2 regions of the Streptomyces sp. NPDC008137 genome follow, and region 1 is predicted to be linked to the other one. Evidence: predicted binding sites of a transcription regulator. Region 1 holds the regulator's gene; the other holds the start of a gene.
What was found. The regulator HspR, encoded in region 1, represses chaperone genes until heat shock. The targets are predictions, from matches to a motif close to TTGAGNNNNNNNNNCTCAA.
Positions count from the first base shown of each region.

Region 2: the regulator HspR is predicted to act here: its motif matches at 1,222-1,240, upstream of lon (endopeptidase La).

Region 1 covers NZ_JBIBHN010000006.1:224,193-229,935, forward strand. Annotated here, with positions in the region: gene ACFZBT_RS12685 (substrate-binding domain-containing protein) at 1-389, opposite strand, end outside; gene ACFZBT_RS12690 (heat shock protein transcriptional repressor HspR) at 666-1,118, opposite strand; gene dnaJ (molecular chaperone DnaJ) at 1,124-2,311, opposite strand; gene grpE (nucleotide exchange factor GrpE) at 2,348-2,998, opposite strand; gene dnaK (molecular chaperone DnaK) at 2,995-4,845, opposite strand; gene ACFZBT_RS12710 (MraY family glycosyltransferase) at 4,940-5,743, opposite strand, start outside.
Region 2 covers NZ_JBIBHN010000053.1:9,633-15,375, reverse strand. Annotated here, with positions in the region: gene lon (endopeptidase La) at 1-1,199, opposite strand, end outside; gene ACFZBT_RS39795 (GNAT family N-acetyltransferase) at 1,377-2,024, shown strand; gene ACFZBT_RS39790 (rhomboid-like protein) at 2,037-2,837, opposite strand; gene ACFZBT_RS39785 (spermidine synthase) at 3,009-3,686, shown strand; gene ACFZBT_RS39780 (response regulator) at 3,822-4,562, shown strand; gene ACFZBT_RS39775 (HAMP domain-containing sensor histidine kinase) at 4,559-5,671, shown strand.

The sequences.
Region 1 (5,743 bases):
GCGATGACCGGGATGCCGGCCTCCTTGGCCTTCTTGACGCCGCTCGCGATGGCCTGCGAGTCGACCGCGTCCAGCAGGATCACGTCGACCCGGTCGTCGATCATCTTCTGCATCTGGCCCGCCTGCGTGTCGGCGTCCGCCTCGGCGTTGGCGTACTCGACGCGGCCCTTGTTGTTGGTGAGGGACTCGACCTTCGTCTTGATGATCGGGTAGTCGAAGTTCTCGTACCGGGTGTTCGCCTTCTCCGGGAGCAGCAGGCCCACCGTGATGTCGTCGCCCTTGGCCGGGCTCGCCGCGTCACTGCTCCCCGTCGCGTTGAGCGCGCCGCATCCGGCGAGCGTGACAGACATCGCGGCCGCGGCCACGGATATGGAGATACGACGACGCATGTCGGGAGCTCACTTCACGTGTGATTCGGACGTGGGCACAGCTTTGTGGCCCATGTGACTGAAAAGCCAACGCGGACGCGGCCCCCAGCGTCAAGCGAAACCACTTAACGAGATGACAACACCACGCTCCGCAGTGGTTGTGAAGACTCTGCGGAATCACCTCCAGGCGATCCGCATGGTCTGATCATTGAAAGGAGAGCCGGGAAACCGGCCCAAGGCACGCGAAAGGGGCCGGGAGTTGCCTCCCGGCCCCTTCCACAGACTGTGGACAGGCGGTCAGTCCGACTGCTGCTGCCGCTTCGGCCGCCACACCACCAGCGCGCTGCTCTGCTGGACCTCCTGGTACGGCACCAGGTCCCGGCGGTACGACGCGTGCACCGCGGCCTCGCGCTGGCGCATCGCCGCCGCCGCGCCCTCAAGGGCGTTCTCCAGTTCGGCCGCACGGGCCTGGAGGGCTGCGACCTGGTTCTCCAGTTCGATGATGCGCTTGATACCGGCCAGGTTGATTCCCTCGTCCTGCGACAACTGCTGGACGGTGCGCAGCAGTTGGATGTCGCGGGCCGAGTAGCGCCGGCCCCGGCCGGCGGTGCGGTCGGGGGACACCAGGCCCAGACGGTCGTACTGGCGCAGGGTCTGGGGGTGCAGGCCGGACAGCTGGGCCGCCACCGAGATGACGTAGACCGGGGTCTCCTCGGTCAGTTCATACGGATTGCGCCGACGACCGTCCATCTGACTCATGCTCCCTTCGCGGCCTGGAACAGATCCGCCCGCGGATCCTCACCCGAAGTCGCCTCGCGATACGCCTCGAGTGCGTCACGAGCCTTCCCCGTCAGGTCCGTCGGAACACTCACCTCGACGGTGACCAGAAGGTCCCCGCGGGTGCCGTCCTTGCGGACCGCGCCCTTGCCCCGGGCGCGCATGGTGCGGCCGCCCGGCGTACCCGGCGGCAGCTTCAGCGTGACGGGCGGGCCGCCCAGCGTCGGCACCCGGACCTCGCCGCCGAGGGCGGCCTCGGCGAAGGTCACCGGGACGGTGACGGTGAGGTTGTCGTCCTTGCGGCCGAACACCGGGTGGGAGTCGACGTGCACGACCACGTACAGGTCGCCCGCCGGGCCGCCCCGCTCACCGGGCGCGCCCTTGCCGCGCAGCCGGATCCGCTGGCCGTCGCTGACGCCCGCGGGGATGCGCACCTGCATGGTCCGCGAGGACTTGGCCCGGCCGCTGCCCTTGCAGACCTCGCAGGCGTGCTCCGCGATCAGGCCGCGGCCCTTGCAGTCGGGGCAGGGGTCGGTCAGGGAGAACCCGCCGCCGCTGCCCCGGGCGACCTGTCCGGTGCCGACGCAGGTCGGGCACACGCGCGGCGTGCCGTTCTTGTCGCCGGTGCCCGAGCAGGCCTTGCAGGGTGACTGCGAGGACATCCGGAGCGGGACCGTCGCGCCCTCGATCGCCTCGGTGAAGCTGAGCGTGACCTCGGACTCGATGTCCTGGCCGCGCCGGGGGTGCGTGCGCGTCCCCGCACCGCCCGCTCCGCCGCGGTTGAACAGGCCCCCGAAGACGTCACCGATCCCGCCGCCGAAGCCGCCGGCTCCCTGTCCCCCGCCCTGGGCGCCGCCTCCGAAGAGGTCGCCCAGGTCGAAGTTGAAGGAACCGCCGCTCCCGCCGGCACCCGGCCGGAAGCCGCCGTTGCCGAAGAGGGCGCGTGCCTCGTCGTACTCCTTGCGCTTCTTGGGGTCGCCGAGAATGTCGTTGGCCTCGGAGATCTCCTTGAAGCGCTCCTCCGCCTTGACGTTTCCCTTGTTGGCGTCCGGGTGGTTCTCGCGGGCGAGCTTCCGGTACGCCTTCTTGATCTCGGCCTCGGTGGCGTCCTTGGGGACGCCGAGGACCTTGTAGTAGTCCTTCTCGATGAAGTCCTTGGTGCTCATCCTCGACGCCCCTCCTTCCTGTCGTCCGATATGACGTCAGCCCTCGTCCGGGCCACCGTTCTCCTTGTCGTCGGCGTCGGCGGACTCGTCCGCCTTGACCGTCTGCGCCCCCGGCTGGGGTTCGGCCACCGCCACCCGCGCGGGGCGGATGGTGCGCTCGCCGATCCGGTACCCGGGCTGCAGAATCGCCACGCACGTCGTCTCGGTGACGTCGGGTGCGTAGCTGTGCATCAGGGCTTCGTGGATCGTCGGGTCGAAGGGCTCGCCCTCCTTGCCGAACTGCTGCAGGCCCATCTTCGCCGCGGTGCTCTCCAGCGACTCGGCGACGGACTTGAAGCCGCCGACCAGTTCGCCGTGCTCCCGCGCGCGGCCGATGTCGTCGAGCACGGGCAGGAGCTCGGTCAGGAGGTTCGCGATGGCGATCTCCTTGACCGCGATCCGGTCGCGCTCGACCCGGCGGCGGTAGTTCTGGAACTCGGCCTGGAGGCGCTGGAGGTCGCCCGTGCGCTCGTTGAGCGCCGTGCGGGCCTGGTCCAGCTGGGCCACCAGGGCCACGTCCTGTCCCGTGTCCCCGGCCGGGGCCGCCGCCTCCTCGGAGGGGGCGGCCTTCGGCTCGGCGTCATCGGAGGTGGCGCCGGAAGGGACGTCGGGCTGCTGCTCGTCGAAGCCCGGGGTCTCCTCCGTCACGCGGCACCGTCCTTCCGGTCCTCGTCGACGATCTCGGCGTCGACGACGTCGTCGTCAGCGGCCTTGGCGCCACCGTCGGCGGCACCCTCGGGCCCGCCGGCGGCCTGCGCGGCGTTGGCGTCCGCGTACATGGCAGAGCCGAGCTTCTGCGAGACGGCCGCGACCTTCTCGGTGGCGGTGCGGATCTCGGCCGAGTCCTCGCCCTTGAGCTTCTCCTTCAGCTCGGCGACGGCTTCCTCGACCTCGGTCTTGATCTCGCCCGGGACCTTGTCCTCGTTGTCCTTGAGGAACTTCTCGGTCTGGTAGACGAGCTGCTCGCCCTGGTTGCGGGACTCGGCGGCCTCGCGGCGCTTGTGGTCCTCCTCCGCGTACTGCTCGGCCTCCTGGCGCATGCGGTCGACCTCGTCCTTCGGCAGCGAGGAGCCGCCGGTGACGGTCATCTTCTGCTCCTTGCCGGTGCCGAGGTCCTTCGCCGTGACGTGCATGATGCCGTTGGCGTCGATGTCGAAGGACACCTCGATCTGCGGGACGCCGCGGGGCGCCGGGGGCAGACCGGTCAGCTCGAACATCCCGAGCTTCTTGTTGTACGCCGCGATCTCGCGCTCGCCCTGGTAGACCTGGATCTGCACGGAGGGCTGGTTGTCCTCGGCGGTGGTGAAGATCTCGGACCGCTTGGTCGGGATCGTCGTGTTCCGCTCGATGAGCTTGGTCATGATGCCGCCCTTGGTCTCGATACCGAGGGACAGCGGGGTGACGTCGAGGAGCAGGACGTCCTTGACCTCGCCCTTGAGGACACCGGCCTGCAGGGCGGCGCCGATGGCGACGACCTCGTCCGGGTTGACGCCCTTGTTGGCGTCCTTGCCGCCGGTCAGGTCCTTGACCAGCTCGGCGACGGCGGGCATACGCGTGGAGCCACCGACGAGAACGACGTGGTCGATCTCGGAGAGGTTGATCCCGGCGTCCTTGATGACGTTGTGGAACGGCGTCTTGCAGCGCTCCAGCAGGTCCGCGGTCAGCTGCTGGAACTGGGCGCGGGTGAGCTTCTCGTCGAGGTGCAGGGGGCCCTCGGCGGAGGCGGTGATGTAGGGCAGGTTGATCGAGGTCTCGGTGGACGAGGACAGCTCGATCTTCGCCTTCTCGGCGGCCTCGCGCAGACGCTGCAGGGCCATCTTGTCCTTGCCCAGGTCCACGCCGTGGCCGGACTGGAACTGCTGGACCAGGTAGTCGACGATGCGCTGGTCCCAGTCGTCACCACCGAGGTGGTTGTCACCGTTGGTGGCCTTCACCTCGACGACGCCGTCGCCGATCTCCAGCAGCGAGACGTCGAACGTACCGCCACCGAGGTCGAAGACCAGGATGGTCTGGTCGTCCTTGTCGAGGCCGTACGCCAGGGCGGCGGCGGTCGGCTCGTTGACGATGCGCAGCACGTTGAGGCCCGCGATCTCGCCGGCCTCCTTCGTGGCCTGACGCTCGGAGTCGTTGAAGTACGCCGGGACGGTGATGACCGCGTCGGTCACCTTCTCGCCCAGGTAGGACTCGGCGTCCCGCTTCAGCTTCTGGAGCACGAAGGCGCTGATCTGCTGCGGGTTGAAGGGCTTCCCGTCGAGCTCGATCTTCCAGTCCGTGCCCATGTGGCGCTTGACGGAGCGGATGGTCCGGTCCACGTTCGTGACCGCCTGGCGCTTGGCCACCTCTCCGACGAGCACTTCACCGTTCTTGGCGAAGGCGACGACGGACGGCGTGGTCCTGGCGCCCTCTGCGTTGGTGATGACGGTGGGCTCGCCGCCCTCCAGAACGCTGACGACGGAGTTAGTCGTGCCCAGGTCGATGCCGACCGCACGTGCCATGGTTGATTCCTCCAGCTGACTTGAGTGGAACGGACTCAAGTGTGCACGACGGCCCCCGACCGGTCAACAGACGTGAGTCGACCGGACTCAACTCTTATCCGTTCCTTACACGCAACGGCGCCCTGACCTGCGGCGACATCTCACGCCGAGGAGCCTTGGGACCTCGGGAGGGGTACACCGAGACGCGTGACACAGCGAGGACGACGACCAGCGCCGTCCCCGCCACCCACCACAAGGCGTCGTCGCCGACCCAGCCGGCGTGCGCGAGTACCCCGACCGCCACCCCCGCCAACGCCCCGGCGCCCAGCAGCAGACTCGCCGCCGGCGCGGTCAGCCCGAGCCGCCGCAGCCGGTGCGCGAGATGGTCGGGGCCGCTGCGCAGAACGGCCCGCCCGGCCATCCGCCGCGACAGCAGCACCAGCCCGGCGTCGGCGCACACCAGGGCGGTCAGCGCGAACAGCACCCCCGCGCTCTCCCCGAGCCCGGACCCGGCCCGCGCGTACACCGCCCCCAGCGCGATCACGAACCCCGCGGGCATGGCCCCGCACGCCCCGAGCCCGACCCGGGCCGGATGCCAGTTGTGCATGAGGAACCCGGTCAGCGCGGCGGCCAGCACGCTCATCAGCACGGCGATCCCGTCCATCACCTCGACCGCCGCGCAGACCCCCACCCCGAAGGCGGTCACGACCCCCACGGCCCCGGCGACCCCGTCGGCGTGATCGACCCCCCGGAACCCCAGGGCCATCCCCGCGACCCACACGACGGCCAGCAGCCCGGTCCCCACCCCCGTCTCCTCGTACGGCACGACGCACGCGGCCGCCACACCCGTCCCGGCGAACAGCACCCGCCGCCGCAGCCGCCACACGTCGTCGACCAGCCCGAGCAGGGCCACCACGCC
Region 2 (5,743 bases), on a different contig from region 1:
TCGTCGCGCACACCGCCGAGAGCGACGCGCACGAACTTCCGGCCCATGGCGTGGGCGACGGACTCACCGAGGCTGGTCTTGCCGACGCCGGGCGGCCCCACGAGCGCGAGCACGGCACCGCCGCGCCGCCCGCCGACCACGCCGAGGCCCCGGTCGGTACGCCGCTTGCGCACCGCGAGGTACTCGGTGATCCGCTCCTTCACGTCCTCCAGCCCGGCGTGCTCGGCGTCGAGGACGGCCTGGGCGCCCTGGATGTCGTACGCGTCCTCGGTGCGCTCGCTCCACGGCATCTCCAGGACCGTGTCGAGCCAGGTGCGGATCCAGGAGCCCTCGGGCGACTGGTCGGAGGACCGCTCCAGCTTGTCGACCTCCTTGAGCGCGGCCTCGCGGACGTTCTCGGGCAGGTCCGCGGCCTCCACGCGGGCGCGGTAGTCGTCGGACTCCTCGCCGTCCTGCTCGCCGTTCAGCTCGCGCAGCTCCTTGCGGACGGCTTCCAGCTGACGCCGCAGCAGGAACTCGCGCTGCTGCTTGTCGACGCCCTCCTGGACGTCCTTGGCGATGGACTCGGCCACGTCCTGCTCGGCGAGGTGGTCGCGCAGCTGCTGGGCGGCGAGCTTCAGCCGGGCCACCGGGTCGGTGGTCTCCAGCAGCTCGATCTTCTGGTCGGTGGTCAGGAACGGTGAGTAGCCGGAGTTGTCGGCGAGCGCCGAGACGTCGTCGATGGCCTGCACCCGGTCGACGACCTGCCACGCGCCGCGGCCCCGCAGCCATGCGGTGGCGAGTGCCTTGTATTCCTTCACCAGTTCGGTGACCTGGCCGGGCAGCGGATCCGGCACGGTCTCGTCGAGACGGGTGCCCTCCACCCAGAGGGCGGCGCCGGGACCCGTGGTTCCCGCCCCGATGCGCACCCGGCCCCGGCCGCGGATCAGAGCACCGGGATCGCCGTCGGCGAGCCGGCCGACCTGCTCGACGGTGCCCAGGACACCGGTGTTCGCGTAGGTCCCGTCGATCCTGGGCACCAGGAGTACCCGCGGCTTCCCGGGCGTTGACCTGGCAGCGGCCTGAGCGGCCTCCACCGCGGCACGGACCTCGGAGTCGCTCAGATCCAGCGGGACCACCATGCCGGGCAGCACGACCTCGCCGTCGAGCGGCAGCACGGGCAGGGTGAGCGGTGTGAACGCCTTGGACTCAGCAGCCATGATCTCCCCTTCGGCAGTCAAGTTGAGCTATGCCGACTCAATGCACGGGAGCTGCCGGATGTTCCCCCGCCGCCGTTCGCTGTGAGCGATCACTCGTGACACGAGGAAAGGGCGGGCGGGTAAGGTCGATTTCCGTAACAGGCAGAATACGGAAATGACCATTACCAAGGGGGCGGCATGGAAGCGACCGTGCGGGCATGGGTGGACGGATGGGTCGTCTCGCGCGGGGCGGCTCCACCGGTGACCGAGCCCTGGGGCTGCACGATCGACGTGGGGGCGATCGGCCACGTCACACGGCATGTGTTCGGCGCGACGGGCGAGGATCTCGACGAGACGGCCGTCCGCAAGGTGGCCGGCGACGTGACCGGGGACGCGGTCTGGCTGAAGGCGTTCCGGGATCCTTCGGTGGTCGCCGGCTGGCTGGACGAGAGCTGGTGGATCGACCCCGAGCCCGGCTGTCTGATGACGGTCCCCCTGGCGGCGGACGACGTTCCGGACGTTCCCGACGGCTACCGGCTGCGCACCTGGTCACGCGGCGGGGTGACGCGCGTACTGGTCGCCGCGCCGGACGGCTCCCTCGCCGCGCGCGGCCAGATCGCCCCGACGGGCGAGACCGCCGTCGCCGACCAGATCGAGACGGCCCCCGGGCACCGCCGCAGAGGGCTCGGCGGCCTCGTCATGCGGACGCTCCAGCACGCCGCCTTCCAGCAGGGGGCGCGGACCGGCGTCCTGTCCGGGACACCCGCGGGACGACGGCTCTACGAGGCACTGGGCTGGGAGGCGGTGGCCCTGCTGACCAGCGCCCGGCACGACACTCCGGCGTGACGAGCCTCGCCCTCAGCTCCCGGCGACAGCGCGTTTCGCGCGCCACCGCCGCAGCACCGGCCAGGTCGCGATGCCGATGGCCAGGGCGATCAGGTGGCCCCAGTTCGTCATCGGGTCGCTGAGGGCGAGAAGGTCCTGGAGCAGCATTCCGCCGAAGACGGCCAGCAGGGGCACGCGCAGCCAGGGGGAGAGAAGGCCGGCCAGGGCGCCGGTGCCGGCCGCGACGCCGAAGCTGACGCCGTAGTCGAGGCGGTGCAGCGAACTGTCGGGGAGGTGCCCGGCCAGCACCGCGAGCCCCACCGGGACCTCGGTCGCCAGGGTGGCCAGGACGTGCCCGAGCAGGAAGACACCGGCCGTGCGCAGGCCGCCGATCCGCCGTTCCAGCGCGGTCAGCACCAGCACGAACGCGATCGTGAACGGCGAGGCCACCCCGCCAGCGACCCACAGCGCGCTGCCGATCAGCACCAGCTCCGGCGTCCGCACCAGGTGCGCCACATCGGTGCTGGAGCCCTGGAGCAGGGCGTGGACCAGCGCGGGGTCCGCGTACGCGGAGATCAGCGAGGTGACACCGAGGAGGACCGCGTAGCCGAAGGTGAAGGGCGCGCCCGTGGGCGTGGGCAGCAGCCGCCAGGGCCGCAGCGGCGCCCGGAGCCGGGGCTCCCGCACGGGGCCGGGCTCCCGTACGCCCGCATCCGGGCTCTCCCGCGGGCCCCGCTGCCTCGGAACCCCGTCCAGCACCTCCGGCGCGCCGGAGACGCGCGCGCCCGTCGGCGCCGTCACGGCCGTCTCGTCGGACGGCGCGTTGCGTTCCACAACGGGCGCTCCTTCCGTCGTGCCCCAGCCTTCGCGTACACCTGCCCCACTGTCTGTGACCGGCGCCACGCGAGAGCCGATTCACAGCAACCCGAGAGCCCGCGCACCGCGTCCGCCGCGCCGCTGCGTAATGCTTGGCGCCGGAGTCCCCGCACCTGCCAGGATGCTCCGATGCCCACCTCGAACGACACGCCCGATGTACTGGACCGTCGCGAGGGCCCGCACGGCGAGGTCGTGCTGCGACGGCACGGCGACCGGCTGGAGATCATCGCGAACGGCTGCTTCCTGATGGACACCTCCGACGGCCGCTCGGAGCGGCGGCTGGTCGACGCGGCCCTGGACGCCCTGGCCGGCCGGGCCCGCCCGGATGTGCTGATCGGCGGACTCGGCGTCGGCTTCTCCCTCGCCCACGCGGCGGCGGACCCCCGCTGGGGAGGGATCACGGTCGTGGAACGCGAGCACGCGATCGTCGAATGGCACCTCGACGGGCCGCTCTCCGCGTTCTCCGCCGAAGCCTTGGCCGATCCCCGCGCGAAAATCGTCGAAGCCGATCTCGTGACGTACGTCAATGAGACATCCGACACGTTCGACGCCCTGTGCCTCGACATCGACAACGGCCCCGGCTGGACCGTCACGGAGGGCAACGGAAATCTGTACTCGGCGGCCGGACTGGCAAGCTGCGCACGGGTGTTGAGACCCGGTGGAGTACTCGCCGTCTGGTCCGCCCAGCCCTCTCCGGAATTCGAAGAAACCTTGCGGAATGCCGGGTTCCAGCGGGTGCGTACCGAAGAGATCCCGGTTGCCCGGGGCGTTCCCGACGTCGTACACCTCGGCATCCGCCCTGGATAGCAAAGGCGTACTGACTCCCCGTACGCTGCTCCTCTGACGCCGATCATTCAAGCGTCAATCGCAACCATGCGCAGGCATAGCCAGTCAGAAGGAATCACCCCACTGATTCCGGAAAGCACACCCCAGGGGCGGGCGATGGAGCAGACACAGACCTCCCACAGCGGTTCGGCGACGGCCAGCCCGGGTGCACAGCGCCGGGTTCTCGTCGTCGAGGACGACGCCACGATCGTGGACGCCATCGCGACCCGCCTGCGCGCCGAGGGATTCCTCGTGCAAACGGCGGGCGACGGTCCGGCGGCGGTCGACACGGCCGAGGCCTGGCAGCCCGACCTGCTGATCCTCGACATCATGCTGCCCGGCTTCGACGGTCTGGAGGTCTGCCGGCGCGTGCAGGCCGCCCGGCCAGTGCCGGTGATGATGCTCACCGCGCGCGACGACGAGACCGACATGCTGGTCGGTCTGGGCGTCGGCGCCGACGACTACATGACGAAGCCGTTCTCGATGCGGGAGCTGGCGGCGCGTGTGCACGTGCTGCTGCGCCGCGTGGAGCGGGCCGCCCTGGCCGCGGCGACCCCGCGCAGCGGCATCCTGCGCCTCGGCGAGCTGGAGATCGACCACGCGCAGCGGCGCGTACGGGTGCGCAGTGAGGATGTTCACCTCACGCCCACCGAGTTCGACCTGCTGGTCTGCCTGGCGAACACCCCGCGCGCGGTGCTCTCGCGCGAGCAGCTGCTCGCCGAGGTCTGGGACTGGGCGGACGCCTCCGGCACCCGGACCGTCGACAGCCACATCAAGGCGCTGCGCCGGAAGATCGGCGCCGAGCGCATCCGCACGGTGCACGGCGTGGGCTACGCCCTGGAGACCCCGACGCCATGAGCGGCGGGCCTGCCGCACGGAGAAACCCCGGGGAGCCGGAACCCTGGGGCGGGGTGAGCCCGTTCTCGATCAAGACCAAGCTGGGCGCGCTGGTCGTCATCTCGGTGCTGATCACCACAGGTCTGTCGGTGATCGCGGTGCACACGAAGACGGAGCTGCGCTTCATCACGGTCTTCTCGATGATCGCCACGCTCCTCATTACGCAGTTCGTGGCCCATTCGCTCACCGCGCCGCTGGACGAGATGACCGCGGTGGCCCGCTCCATCTCACAGGGCGACTACACCCGCCGGGTGCGGGACAACCGCCGTGACGAGCTGGGCGACCTGGCGGTGACGATCAACGCCATGGCCGACGAGCTGGAGGCCCAGGACCGCCAGCGCAAGGAGCTGGTGGCGAACGTCTCGCACGAGCTGCGCACGCCCATCGCGGGGCTGCGCGCGGTGCTGGAGAACATCGTCGACGGCGTCACCCAGGCCGACCCGGAGACGATGCGCACGGCCCTGAAGCAGACCGAGCGGCTCGGCCGGCTGGTGGAGACGCTGCTGGACCTGTCCCGCCTGGACAACGGCGTCGTACCGCTGAAACAGCGGCGCTTCGAGGTGTGGCCGTATCTGTCGGGCGTGCTAAAGGAGGCCAACATGGTCGCCTCCGTGCGCGCGGGCATCGCCACCGGCTCGGGCAGTCACACCCGTACGGACGTCCATCTGCACCTCGACGTCTCCCCGCCGGAGCTGACCGCGCACGCCGACCCGGAGCGCATCCACCAGGTCGTGGCCAACCTGATCGACAACGCGGTCAAGCACAGCCCGCCGCACGGCCGGGTGACGGTCAAGGCGCGGCGCGGGGCGCTGCCGGAGTCGCTGGAGCTGGAGGTCCTGGACGAGGGCCCCGGCATTCCGAAGTCCGAGTGGCACCGTGTGTTCGAGCGGTTCAACCGCGGCAGCGCCAAGCGGCCGCAGGGTCCGGGCAGCGACGGCGGCACAGGCCTCGGCCTGGCGATCGCCCGCTGGGCGGTGGATCTGCACGGCGGTCGGATCGGAGTGGCCGAATCCGAGCGAGGTTGCCGGATTCTTGTCACTCTTCCAGGACTTCCATCTCTGCCAAGTTGACGTAAAGTTCGAAGCGGAGCCTCAAGATCCACGGGCGTCCGCGCTGACGGACACGTGTGATCAGGCACAGAC